2 regions of the Variovorax nitratireducens genome follow, and region 2 is predicted to be linked to the other one. Evidence: riboswitches for the same ligand, from Rfam matches in the RefSeq annotation. Region 2 holds a riboswitch; the other holds the start of a gene.
The links. Region 2 has a riboswitch for glycine ahead of ACSFA8_RS00325 (D-amino acid dehydrogenase). Riboswitches for the same ligand answer to the same signal wherever they lie in the genome.
Positions count from the first base shown of each region.

Region 1: it holds a riboswitch for glycine, as region 2 does, so the genes downstream of both, gcvT (glycine cleavage system aminomethyltransferase GcvT) here and ACSFA8_RS00325 (D-amino acid dehydrogenase) in region 2, are expected to answer to the same signal.

Region 1 is NZ_JBPJZO010000011.1:60,021-66,677, reverse strand. It holds gene ACSFA8_RS21815 (amidase) at 1-553, opposite strand, end outside; gene ACSFA8_RS21810 (LysR family transcriptional regulator) at 670-1,581, shown strand; gene ACSFA8_RS21805 (hypothetical protein) at 1,661-2,170, shown strand; glycine riboswitch at 2,203-2,293, shown strand; glycine riboswitch at 2,306-2,406, shown strand; gene gcvT (glycine cleavage system aminomethyltransferase GcvT) at 2,452-3,621, shown strand; gene gcvH (glycine cleavage system protein GcvH) at 3,663-4,034, shown strand; gene gcvP (aminomethyl-transferring glycine dehydrogenase) at 4,162-6,657, shown strand, end outside.
Region 2 is NZ_JBPJZO010000001.1:63,178-69,834, reverse strand. It holds gene ACSFA8_RS00345 (phosphatase PAP2 family protein) at 1-382, opposite strand, end outside; gene ACSFA8_RS00340 (MFS transporter) at 382-2,322, opposite strand; gene ACSFA8_RS00335 (hypothetical protein) at 2,381-3,250, opposite strand; gene ACSFA8_RS00330 (helix-turn-helix domain-containing protein) at 3,374-4,105, shown strand; glycine riboswitch at 4,115-4,203, shown strand; glycine riboswitch at 4,222-4,327, shown strand; gene ACSFA8_RS00325 (D-amino acid dehydrogenase) at 4,353-5,621, shown strand; gene ACSFA8_RS00320 (FIST signal transduction protein) at 5,720-6,657, opposite strand, start outside.

The DNA.
Region 1 (6,657 bases), on a different contig from region 2:
CGGCCACCGGCAGCATGCGCAGTGCCACCGCCACGCCCGCGCCGCCGCTGCTGCCGCCCGCCGAGCGCGCCGGGTCGAAGGCGTTGCGCGTGGCGCCGTACACCGGGTTGTAGGTGTGGCCGCCCAGGCCGAACTCCGGCGTGTTGGTGCGCCCGACGAACAGCGCGCCGCCCGCGCGCATGCGCTCGAACACCACCGCATCGGCCGGCGTAACCTGACCGCGGAAGATCGGCGAGCCCCGGGTTGTGACCATGCCGGCCACCGGCATGATGTCCTTGGGCGCCTGCGGAAATCCGTGCAGCGGGCCGAGGCTGCGGCCCTGCGCCAGCTGCGCGTCGCGCTGCACGGCCTGGGCGTGCAGCGTCTCGCGGTCGGCAGCGGCCACGATGGCATTGACCACTGGATTGAAGCGGTCGATCTGCGCCAGGAACGCATCGAGCACTTCCACGCACGAGACCTTGCGGGCATGGATGGCGCGCGACAGCGCGGTGGCCGTGAGATCCACGATGCCCGATGCGCGGGCCGCAACTGGGGCGGAGGGGGAAATCTGCATGCGTTTCCAAGGGAAATGTGACGGGATGGAGCCAGAATAAGCTGCCGCCAGCTTGACGACAATCGCCGTTTGTTTCAGGTACCTTTGCGTTTTACGCAAACCTCCGAGGGCCTTCGATGCGTTCCAGCCGACTTCAGGACACCGCCCTGCGCTACTTTCTCGAGGTCGTGCGCAGCGGCTCGGTCAGCGAAGCCGCCGGGCGGCTCAGCGTGTCACCCTCGGCGGTGAGCCGGCAGGTCGCGGCGCTGGAAGAACTGCTGGGCGTACCGCTGTTCGAGCGCCACGCGCGCGGCATGTCGCCCAGTGCGGCCGGGGAACTGCTGGCCGCGCATGCGCGCCGAGGCGCCATGGAAGCCGACCGCGTGGTGTCAGACATCCAGGCGCTGCAGGGGCTGCGGCGCGGGTTGGTGCGCCTGGGCAGTTCGTCGGGCTTCGCGATCGAGTTCCTGCCGCGGGTGATGGCCGGATTCCGCGCAAACTACCCGGGCATCCTGTTTCACCTGCGGGTGGTCGCTCCCGCCCAGGTGACCACCGCCGTCCTCAACGGCGACGTGGACATCGGCCTCACCTACAGCCGCGCCGCCGAACGCGACATCCACGTGCAGCACATGCAGGTGGCGCCGGTGTACGCCATCATGCGGCCCGACCACGCACTGGCGCGCTTTCCCACGGTCACGCTGACGCAGATGCACCCGCACCCGATCGCCCTGCCCGAGCGCGACAACACCGTGCGCCAGTTGTTCGACATCGGCTGCAGCCAGCGCCGCCTGGTGTTCGACCCGGTGCTGGTCAGCGACCATTTCGAGTCGCTCACCAACTTCGTGCTGCACGGCGGCGGGCTGTCGATATCGGGTGAGGTGACGGTGCGCGACCGCGTGCGGCGCGGCGAGCTGCATGCGGCGCCGATCCGCGAGCGCGGCATGAACGGCCGCGCGATCGAGGTGCAGACCCTGGCCGGGCGCACCTTGCCGCAGGGCATCGTCGCGTTCCTCGAGTATTTGCGTGCGCAACTGTCGCCGCCCGCGTGATCGCGGCGCCGGCGGTTCACGAAGATGTAACCAGCGGGCGCCATGCTGCGGCCTTCCATTTCCGAAAGAGCCGCCTGCCATGTTTCCCACCAAAACCGACAAGGCGCGCGACGAGCTGCAAGGCGGCCAGCGCACCCTGAGCCAGCGCGAGCGCGCGCTGCTGCTGATGGCTGACGGCCGGCGTTCGCTGACCGACTTCAGCCCCCTGTTCCCCAACCGGGGCGAGGCCAGGGACGCGATCCGGGCCCTGGCGCAGCGCGGCTACCTGCACGAGCCGCCGGCCGCCGCGCAACCCGCGGCCGAGCCGATCCGCCCCGCGGCCGCGGCCGACACATTCGACGGCAAGCGCTCGCTGGCCACCACGCGCATGTTCCTGTTCGACATCTGCGAGCGCATGTTCGTGCGGCGCGACCCCGGGTTCGCGCTGCAGATGCGCGACGCCCTGCGCGAAGCCCGCGACCGCGAGGCGATGCTGGCCATCGCCGCACTGATGCTCGCCGAGGTCGAGAAGACCGCCGGCGCGGAGCGCGCCGAATCGCTGCGGGAGCGCATCGACCGGCTGCTGCCGCCGGCCGAATTCGTGCACTGACGCGAAACCCCTCGCTTCGCGATCCACTACACTCGCCAGGGTCAGGAGAGCGCCCCGCCAGCCGGGGCCGCCGAAGGCGCAGGAACCCTCCGAACGCTCAGGCAAAAGGACTGACAAGACGCTCGCGCAATCGGGCGTTTCCTTGCTGGAGAGAGGCCGATCCGCGTCGGCCCACCGAAGGAGCAAACCCCGATCGTGGGGCGAATCTCTCAGGTACCAGGGACAGCAGGGGTGGCCCATGGCGTCGCGCCATGGAATTCGACTGCCCCAATGAAAACCCCATGGCCGCTCCGTCCGACAACGCAACGCTTCTGAAGACCCCGCTCCACGGCCTCCACGTCGAGCTTGGCGCCCGCATGGTGCCCTTCGCGGGCTATTCGATGCCGGTGCAGTACCCGGCCGGCCTGATGGCCGAGCACAGGCACACGCGCGATGCGGCCGGCCTGTTCGACATCTCGCACATGGGCCAGTTGCGGCTCAGTGGCCCGGACGCAGCCGCCGCGTTCGAGAGCCTGATGCCGGTCGACGTGATCGATCTGCCGGTCGGCAAGCAGCGCTACGGCCTGCTGCTGAACGACGCGGGCGGCATCCTCGACGACCTGATGTTCTTCCGGGAGCGCGACGATTCGCTCTTCGTGATCGTCAACGGCGCCTGCAAGGTCGACGATATCGCCCACATCACGGCGAAGATCGGCGCGCGCTGCGCGGTGCAGCCGCTGCCCGACCATGCGCTGCTGGCGCTGCAGGGCCCGCAGGCGGCGGCCCTGCTTTCGGCCCTGTCGCCCGGCATCGAGCGCTTCGTGTTCATGACGGGCGGCAGCGTGAAGATCGGCGGCATCGATGCCTTCGTCACGCGCAGCGGCTACACGGGGGAGGACGGCTTCGAGATCTCCGTCGCGGCCGCCGACGCCGAGGCGCTGGCGCGGCTGCTGCTCGCGCAACCGGCGGTCAAGCCGATCGGCCTGGGCGCGCGCAACTCGCTGCGGCTGGAGGCCGGCCTCTGCCTCTATGGCAGCGACATCGACACCACCACCACGCCGGTCGAGGCCTCGCTCAACTGGGCGATGCAGAAGGTGCGCCGGGCCGGCGGCGCGCGCGCAGGCGGTTTTCCGGGCGCCGAGAAAGTGCTGGCGCAGCTGGCGGTGGCCAGCACTGGAGCGGCCGGCACCACGGATCACAAGACGCTGACGCGCAAGCGGGTCGGCCTGGTCGCGCTGGAGCGCGTGCCGGTGCGCGACGGCTCGCCGCTCGAATCCTTCGAAGGCCACCCGATCGGGCAGGTCACCAGCGGCCTGCTCGGCCCGACCGCCGACCGGCCGGTCGCGATGGGCTATGTGGCCACTGCGTTCTCGGCTCCCGGCACGCGCATGCAGGCCATCGTGCGCGGCAAGCCCGTGCCGATGGAGGTGACCACGATGCCGTTCGTGCCCACCCGGTACTTTCGCGGCTGAAAAAAACTTTCTTGCATCCATCTTTCTTCAGGAGCTTTTCGATGACCGTCAAATACACCAAAGACCACGAGTGGGTCGAATCCACCGGCAGCGACGCCGCCACCGTCGGCATCACCGTGCATGCACAGGATGCCCTGGGCGACGTGGTGTTCGTCGACCTGCCCGAAGTCGGCAAGACCTTCGCGCAGGGCGAAGTTGCCGGCGTGGTCGAGTCGGTCAAGGCCGCAGCCGATGTGTTCATGCCGGTGTCGGGCGAGATCACCGAAGTCAACGAGGCGCTGCGCGCCGACCCGTCGCTCGCCAACAGCGACCCGCTCGCGGCTGGCTGGTTCTTCAAGGTCAAGCTCAGCGATGCGCTGCAGCTCGACGCGCTGATGGACGCAACCACCTACGACAAATTCGCCGAGAGCTGAGCTCGCCCCCAGTCTTCGCGCACTTCGTGTCGCTTCGCCAACCCCCTGCCGGGGGCAACACCAGCAGCCCGGCAAAGCCGGTTCCGCTGTGTTTCACTTTAAAACCGGTACGCCAACACTCATTGCCATGCCTATCCAGACTTTGCCCTCCCTGCACGAACTCGAGAATGCCGATGAATTCATCGCGCGCCACATCGGCATCGAGGCCGCGGACGAGGCGCGCATGCTGCCGGTCATCGGCTCGGTCACGCGCAAGGAACTGATCGACGGCATCGTGCCGGCAGCGATCCGGCGCGCGAAGCCGATGAACCTGCCGGCACCGGTTTCCGAGGCCGGTGCGCTCGCCGAGCTCAAGGCCATGGCTGCGAAGAACAAGGTCGCGCGCAACTTCATCGGCCAGGGCTACTACGGCACCCACACGCCCGGCGTGATCCTGCGTAACGTGCTCGAGAACCCGGCCTGGTACACCGCCTACACGCCCTACCAGGCCGAGATTTCGCAGGGCCGCATGGAAGCGCTGCTGAACTTCCAGACCATGGTGTGCGACCTGACCGGCATGGCGATCGCCAACGCCTCGATGCTCGACGAGGCCACTGCCGCCGCCGAGGCCATGACGCTCGCCAAGCGCAGCGTCAAGAACAAGAGCAATGTGTTCCTGGTGGCGGGCGACTGCCACCCGCAGACCATCGAAGTGCTGCGCACGCGCGCCGCGCCGCTGGGCATCGAGATCAAGGTCAGCACCGCTGCCGAAACCCTGCCGCACCTGATGGCGAGCGGCGAATTCTTCGGTGCCCTCGCGCAGTACCCCGGCACCACCGGCCAGGTGCACGACCTGCGGCCGCTGGCCGGCCATGCCCACGCGATCGGCGCAGCGCTCTGCGTCGCCGCCGACCTGCTCGCGCTGACCCTGCTCGCGCCGCCGGGCGAATGGGACGCCGACATCGTCTGCGGCACCACGCAGCGCTTCGGCATGCCGATGTGCAATGGCGGCCCGCATGCGGCTTACCTGGCCTGCCGCGATGCATTCAAGCGTTCGCTGCCGGGCCGACTGGTGGGTGTGAGCGTCGACGTGCACGGTGCGCCGGCCTACCGCCTTGCGCTGCAGACGCGCGAGCAGCACATCCGCCGCGAAAAGGCCACGTCGAACATCTGCACGGCGCAGGTGCTGCCCGCGGTGGTTGCCAGCATGTATGCGGTCTACCACGGCCCGCAGGGGCTCACGCGCATCGCGCAGCGCGTTGCGGCGCTCACCGCGATCCTGGCGCAGGGGCTGGAGCAGATGGGCCGCGAGCTGGTCAACAGCACCGCCTTCGACTCGCTCACCGTGAAAAGCGGCGACGACACGCAGACCATCCTCGACCGCGCGCACGCCGCCAGCGTCAACCTGCGGCACCGGCTGCAGACGCACCTGGGCATCTCGCTCGACGAAACCACAACACGCAGCGACATCGAAACGCTGTGGGCCCTGTTCGTGCCGCACGGCACGCCGATGCCGCGCTTCGAGCAACTGGCCGACAAGGCCATGCCGCGCATCCCCGCCGACCTGCGCCGCACCAGCGCGTTTCTGACGCATCCGGTGTTCAACACGCACAAGAGCGAAACCGCGATGCTGCGCTACATCCGCAGCCTCTCGGACAAGGATCTGGCACTCGACCGCAGCATGATCCCGCTGGGCAGCTGCACCATGAAGCTCAATGCCACGAGCGAGATGATCCCGATCACCTGGCCGGAGTTCGCGAACATTCATCCGTTTGCACCGGCCGACCAGCTCAAGGGCTATGCCGAGCTCGACCAGCAACTGCGCAACTGGCTCTGCGAAGCCACCGGCTACGCCGGCATCAGCCTGCAACCCAACGCCGGCTCGCAGGGCGAGTACGCGGGCCTGCTCGCGATCAAGGCTTTCCACGCCTCGCGCGGAGAAGAGCGACGCAACATCTGCCTGATCCCTTCGTCGGCCCACGGCACCAACCCGGCGAGCGCCCAGATGGTCGGCATGCAGGTGGTGGTGACGGCCTGCGACGCGCAGGGCAATGTCGACCTCGACGACCTGAAGCGCGCCTGCGAAAAGCACAGCGACAAGCTGGCCGCGGTGATGATCACCTACCCCAGCACGCACGGCGTGTTCGAGACCGGCGTCAAGGCGCTCTGCGAGCTCGTGCATTCGCACGGCGGCCGCGTGTATGTGGACGGCGCCAACATGAATGCGCTGGTCGGCGTGGCGGCGCCGGGCGAGTTCGGCGGCGACGTGAGCCACCTGAACCTGCACAAGACCTTCTGCATTCCGCACGGCGGCGGCGGCCCGGGTGTCGGCCCGGTGTGCGTGGTGGAAGACCTGGTGCCCTTTCTGCCCGGCCACGCCACGGCCGGCGTCGCGTCGCACGGCGTCGGCGCGGTGTCCGCGGCGCCTCTTGGCAACGCGGCCGTGCTGCCGATCAGCTGGATGTACTGCCGCATGATGGGCGCGGAGGGCCTGCAGGCCGCCACCGAAACCGCGATCCTGAGCGCCAACTACATCAGCGCGCGCCTGAAAGACCACTACCCCACGCTCTACGCCAGCGCCAACGGCCATGTGGCGCACGAGTGCATCCTGGATCTGCGTCCGATCAAGGAGGCCTGCGGCGTC
Region 2 (6,657 bases):
CGGCCAGGGCCCAACCGGTGAGCACGGCTGCGACGCGTACGCGATGGCTCTGGCGGCTGGCAATCAGCCACAGCGCGACCGGCCAGACGCTCGCGGAGATCGCAGTGTGGCCGCTGAAGCCGGTGAAATTGAAGCGCGCGCTGCCGATGCCCCAGCCCATGAAGGCCAGCTTGGAGATCAGGATCGCCGTGCTGCCGCAGCCGAACACGAGCACCCACAGCGCCGCCGTCGGCCAGGTACGCCGCGCCAGCGCGAGCCACACCGTGATGGATACCGCCGCCGGCAGCAGCAGGCCGCTGTCGCCGAGCCAGGTCAAGGCGTGCCAGAACGACTCCGGCACCGACGCGATGACTTGCCACAGAGCGTGGCGCAGAGACGCCATCAGCTCACGAGCAGCGCATGCACGCGTTGTCGCAACGCGTCGGGTTGCACTTCGGCCGGCGGAACCTCACCCCCCACGTGCAGGCCGACGCTGCTGAAGAAACCGCGGCGAAACGGCCTGGCCATCGCGATGTTCTTGTCGCCGCGCCTTTCGATGCGGCTGAAGTACGAGCCCCAGAGGTTGCTCAGCGCCATGGGAATCACCGGCGCCTCGATACCCTGGCTGCGCGCACTGTCGACGATCTTCATGACACCGCCCTTGAACGGCTGCAATTCGCCGTCGCGCGTCAGGGCGCCCTCGGGAAAGATCGCGAGCAGATCGCCTTCGCGCAGCACCTGCACGGCCTGCGCAAAGGCGGCTTCATAGGCGGCGGGGTCTTCTTTCTGCGGCGCGATCGGAATCGCCTTGGCCAGCTTGAACAGCCAGCCCAGCACCGGCACCCGGAAGATCTGATGGTCCATGATGAAACGGATCGGCCGCGGGCTCGCCGCCATCAGCAGCACCGCGTCGACGAAGCTCACGTGGTTGGAGATCAGGATGGCCGCCCCCTCTGCCGGAATGTGCTGTTCGCCACGCACCTTGAAGCGATAAACGAAGTGCGACAGCACCCACGAAACGAAGCGCAGCAGGTATTCCGGCACCAGCATGAAGATGTAGAACGCCACCACCGCGTTGGCGATCCCGGTGAACAGGAAGATCTGCGGAATGGTGAAGCCGGCGCCGAGCAGCGCACCGGCGATGACCGAACTGCCGATCATGAAGAGGGCATTGAGGATGTTGTTGGCGGCGATGATCCGCGCGCGGTGCGTGGGCTGGCTGCGCAGCTGGATGAGCGCATACATCGGCACGCTGTAGAGCCCGGCGAACAGCGACAGCAGCCCGAGATCGGCCATCACGCGCCAGTGCGCCGGCTGCCGCACGAAAGCACCGAGCCCCATCTCGGCCGCTGGCGGCAATGCGCGCGAGGCAAAGTAGAGATCGATGGCAAACACGCTCATGCCGATTGCGCCCAGCGGCACCAGGCCGATCTCGACCTGGCGGCGCGACAGCGTTTCGCAGAGCAGCGAACCGATGCCGATGCCGACCGAGAACACCACCAGCAACAGCGAAGCCACCTGTTCGTTGCCGTGCAGCACCTCCTTGGCGAAGCTCGGGAACTGGCTCAGGAACACCGCGCCGAAGAACCACATCCACGAGATGCCGAGCAGCGAACGGAACACCACGATGTTGCCGTGCGCCAGCTTCAGGTTGCGCCACGTCTCGCTGAAAGGGTTCCAGTTGATGACCAGGCCCGGATCGGTGGCCGGTGCGGGCGGGATGGCCTGCGCGACGCCGCGGCCGACCAGTGCAAGCAGCACGCATGCCACCGCCACCGTGGTGTGTCCGATGCCCGGCATCGCAACCAGCAGCCCGCCCGCCACCTGCCCCAGCAGGATCGCGACGAAGGTGCCCATCTCGACCATGCCGTTGCCGCCGGTGAGCTCGCGCGCATCGAGCACCTGCGGCAGGTAGGCGAACTTGACCGGCCCGAACAGAGTGGAATGCAGCCCCATGAGAAACACGCAGCCCAGCAATACCGCCGCATCGGCACGGACGAAGCCCCAGGCCGCGAGCAGCATGATCGCGATCTCGAGGTTCTTGACGAAGCGGATCATCTTCGTCTTGTCGAACTTGTCGGTGAGCTGGCCGGCCGTCGCCGAGAACAACAGGAAGGGCAGGATGAACAGCGCGCCGATCGCCAGCCCCGCCATTGCCGGCGGCATCCAGCTCAACTGGAGCTGGTAGGTCACCATCACAGTGAAGGCGAACTTGAACAGGTTGTCGTTAGCCGCGCCGGCGAACTGTGTCCAGAAGAACGGCGCGAAACGCCGCTGGCCGAGCAACGCAAACTGGTTGGCATGCGCTTCGGTGGCGGGGGCAGCGGCAGTCGTTGTTGTCATGAATCGTTGTGCCTCGTGGTGCCTCGACATGGCCGGGACGGCGTTCGCAGCGCGGCCTTCACGCCGTAGCGGTCGGTGCGCCCGGATTGTGCCGCAGGAGCGTGTGGCGCTCTGCCGTGCGCAGCGTCAGCAGCACCGGGAGCGCTGCCAGGGCAGCGGTCAGGTGCTTGAGGCTGTGGCCCGACACCAGCTGCGCGGTGGCCTCGTAGACCGCACCGTCGGCCATCTCGAACAGCTTTGCCGTCGCGTAGAAGAAGATCACCCAGCCGAGCCGCAGGCCCCACGCGCCGGCTACCGGTCGCAGCAACGCCAGCCCAAGCACCAGCAGCATGCCGCCGAACTGCACCACCGCCCAGGGCATCACGTTGCGCGTCTCGTGGTAGACCGCCACCGCCAGCAGACCGGCGGCCAGCGTGAACCAGGCGGCCGGCCAGCCGGCACGGTGGCTGACCCGCTCGCACACGGCCATGCCGATGAGACCTGCAAACGCCACCGCCATGCCGGCGCGATCCGCGGCAAGGCGCAGCGCATCGGGCTGGAGGTGATAGAAGACCGACCCCGCTGCGGTGAGGATCAAGCCCGCGAAGAACAGCCAGGCGCAGTCGAGCGCGTCGATCGGCGGCTCGACCAGCGCGTGGGGGCGCGTCGGCATCGCGGCTTGTGCCCGCTCGTGCGCATGGTCGAGCCAGTGCAGCCGGATCAGGCCCCACAGGCCGATCGCGAAGAACGGCAGGTTGCTCAACACATCCATCGCGTTCGGCAGGCCGCGCCATTCGCGGCTGTCGGCCAACAGGGTGCCGCCGCCAGCCCGCGCCGGCAGTTCCGGCCCGAACAGCGCTAGCAGCGTGAACAACACAAGGACGCCGAGCAGGCCGGCCTCACGCGGTTGCAGGCTGGCGAACGGGCGGCGCACGGAGAAGAAATTCATGGCAGGGCTCCGGTAGGTGGTGTGCGGCGGAATGTAGGTTGTCAACCTGGCCCGGGGCATCGAAAATCGATACGGAGCACTTTTTTACGACTTTCAGTATCAAAAAGAGGTACCCAATCCATCATGAGCACCACCGTCGACCTCGTCCTCGCCCTCAAGAACGAACTCAAGAGCGCCCGCATGACCTACGCCGACCTGGCGCGCTCGCTCGACATGGCCGAGTCCAGCGTCAAGCGCATGCTGGCCAAGGGCGACATGCCGCTGTCGCGGGTCGATGCCATCTGCCGCGCGCTCAAGCTCGACTTTGCCGAACTCGCGCGGCGCGTGGCTGATGCCCAGCCGCTGCTGAAGGAACTGACGCACGAGCAGGAGAAAGCCGTGGTCAAGGACAAGAAGCTGCTGCTGGTGGCCATCAACGTGCTGAGCCAGTGGACGCTGGAGCAGATCACGGGCGCCTACCGCATCACCGAGGCCGAATGCATCGTCTGTTTTGCCCAGCTCGACCGGATCGGCATCATCGAGCTGCGGCCGATGAACCGCTACCGCCTCAAGTTGGCCAAGACCTTCCGCTGGCGGCCGCACGGGCCCTTCATGGAGTTCTTTCGCGACAACGTGGTGCTCGACTACTACCGCGGCGGCTTCGACGGCCCGGCCGAAGCGCTGATGCTGGTGCACGGCACCATCAGCCGGGCGCTGGCGCCGTCGTTCCGCGAACGGCTGCAGCGGGTTGCGCAGGACTTCGCGCAACAGCACCAGACCGACCAGAAGATCGCCGAGAAAGACCGCGAGGGCTACACGCTGGTGTTGGGCATGCGCAACTGGGAGTTCGAGGCGTTCACGCGGCTGCGCCGGTAACGGCTAAACTCGGGCTCTGCAGGAGAGCGGGCCGCGCCAAGCGGCCCCACCGAAGGCGCAAACTCCCATGAACGCTCAGGTAAACCGGTCGATCCCGGTTGCGTACTGCACACATTGAAACGCCGTCTGGAGAGCCATCACATCCTGTGATGCACCGAAGGAGCAAGGCCACTGCGGGCGCAGCGGCTGAATCTCTCAGGTACCAAGGACAGGGGGAGCGGCCACCTTCTATCGAAGAGGCTCTTCCATGCGTGTGATCGTTCTCGGCGCCGGCTTGCTCGGCGTCACCTCGGCCTATTACCTCCAGCAACTCGGCCACGAAGTGACCGTGATCGACCGGCAAGCCACGCCGGCCGCCGAAACCAGCTTTGCCAACGGCGGGCAAATATCCGTCAGCCATGCCGAGCCCTGGGCCAACCCGAGCGCGCCGCTCAAGGTGCTGCAATGGCTCGGCAAGGAAGACGCGCCGCTGCTGTTCCGCATCCGCGCCGACAGGCGCCAGTGGCTCTGGGGCCTGCAGTTCCTGCGCGAATGCACGCCGGCCCGCACCCGGCACAACATCGCGCAGATCGTGCGCCTGGGCAGCTACAGCCGCGACATGCTGCAGGCGCTGCGCCGCGAGGCCGGCATCGCGTACCACGAGCGCACCGAAGGCATCCTGCACTTCTACACGACGCAAAAAGAGTTCGACGGCGCGCTCAAGCCGGCCGAACAGATGCGTGCCCTCGGCTGCGAGCGACAGGTGATTTCGGCCGACGAGGCGGTGCGGATCGAGCCCGCGCTGGCCCACATCCGCCCGCAGCTGGCCGGCGCCACCTACACGGCCGAAGACGAGTCGGGCGACGCCAACCGCTTCGCGCGCGAGCTGGTCAAGCTCTGCGAAGCGGCCGGCGTCAGGTTCCTGATGAGCCACACGGTCACTGCGATCCGCGAGGCCGGCGGCAAGATCGAGCACGTCGAGGCAACCGACAGCGAAGGCCGCTTCCAGCGCATCGTGGGCGACGCCTATGTGCTCGCGATGGGCTCGCTGAGTCCGATCTACGCCGCGCCGCTCGGCATCCGCCTGCCGATCTACCCGGCCAAGGGCTACTCGGTGACGATGCCGGTCAAGGACGCCTCGAAGGCGCACCAGGTTTCGCTGACCGACGACGAGTTCAAGCTCGTGTTCTCGCGCTACACCGCCGCCGACGGCGACCGCCTGCGCATCGCCGGAACGGCCGAACTCAATGGCTACGATCGCGACCTGAACCGCGTGCGCTGCGAAGCGATCGTGCGCCGCGTCGAGCAGCTGTTCCCGGGCGCGGGTGATGCCTCGCAGGCCCAGTTCTGGACCGGTCTGCGCCCCGCCACGCCGAGCAACGTGCCACTGATCGGCAAGACGAAGCTGCCCAACTTCTTCCTGAACACCGGCCACGGCACGCTGGGCTGGACGCACTCGTGCGGCTCCGGCAGATCGATCGCGCGCATCGTGAGCGGGCTCGCGCCCGAGGTGGACTTCGCGTTCACGCAGGGCTGAGGCCGCTGCCCTGCTGGCGCCGCTCGCGGCCAGCGCCGCCGATCTGCGCGTGGCCGTGGCCGACGGCCCGGCCGCGCGCGTTGTCGGCCTGAGAAGGCTCAGTCGGAGGTGAACACGGTGAGCACGCCGGTGTAGCCATACAGGTGGTGCCGCGCAATTTCGCCGGCGGCGAAGAAGCCGACCAGCGGCACGTCGCCGAGCGCATGGCGCACGATCTGCAACTCGGCACCTGGTGCGCCGAAGTGCGGGCCACCGCGGCCCGAGCAACTCACGTACACCGCCCCGGCGACGCGGCGCGCCGGGTGCGGCGCGCGCTCGGCCTCGCCGGCTGCGATGGCGGTTGCGGTTTCGAGCGTCTGCTCTTCGGGCTCCAGCTCTTCGCGGATCTCGGCGCAGATGCGCATGAGGTCGGCGCGCGCGGCCTGTGCGCTGCGCCGGCAGAAGCTCATGCGCATGCCGGCTTCGGCCCGGTCGGCGATGGCGACGCCGCGCCGTGCGGGGTCGAGCCCGATGATGTGGCGCACCAGCACGTCGGCGCCAAGGTCGCCGGTGCGGCGCACGCCGTCATTGCCGGCATCGACCAGACCGATCAACGTGGCGCGCACGGCGTCGATGGCTTCCTGCGGTTCGTCGAGCGACACCTTGAGTTCGGCCAGCAGCACGTCGAGCGCGGGTTCGCCGTCGAGCGTGAGCAGCACGTTGCCGTCGGCCTCGGTGATCTCGCGTTCGCGCCCTGCCCCGCCCGCCAGCGGCTGGCAGCCCTGCGTGACGCGCGACACCAGCCGCACGCCCTCGCCGAACACCACGCCCGACAGGCCACCACGGAACACGCCGCCGGCCGCGCCGTGGCCCTTGATGTTGCCGTTGCCGCCGATCGCGAACTGCAGCGCGCCGGCGCGGCCGGACGCGAGCCCGCCGAACAGGTAGCCGGTGTCGGTGCGCACCGCCAGGTCGCCGATGAGTTCGGGCAGGTCGGGAGTTTCGGCGTCGGCATGCACCAGCGCCGTGTGCGCCTCGAAACCGGCCATCTCGGCGC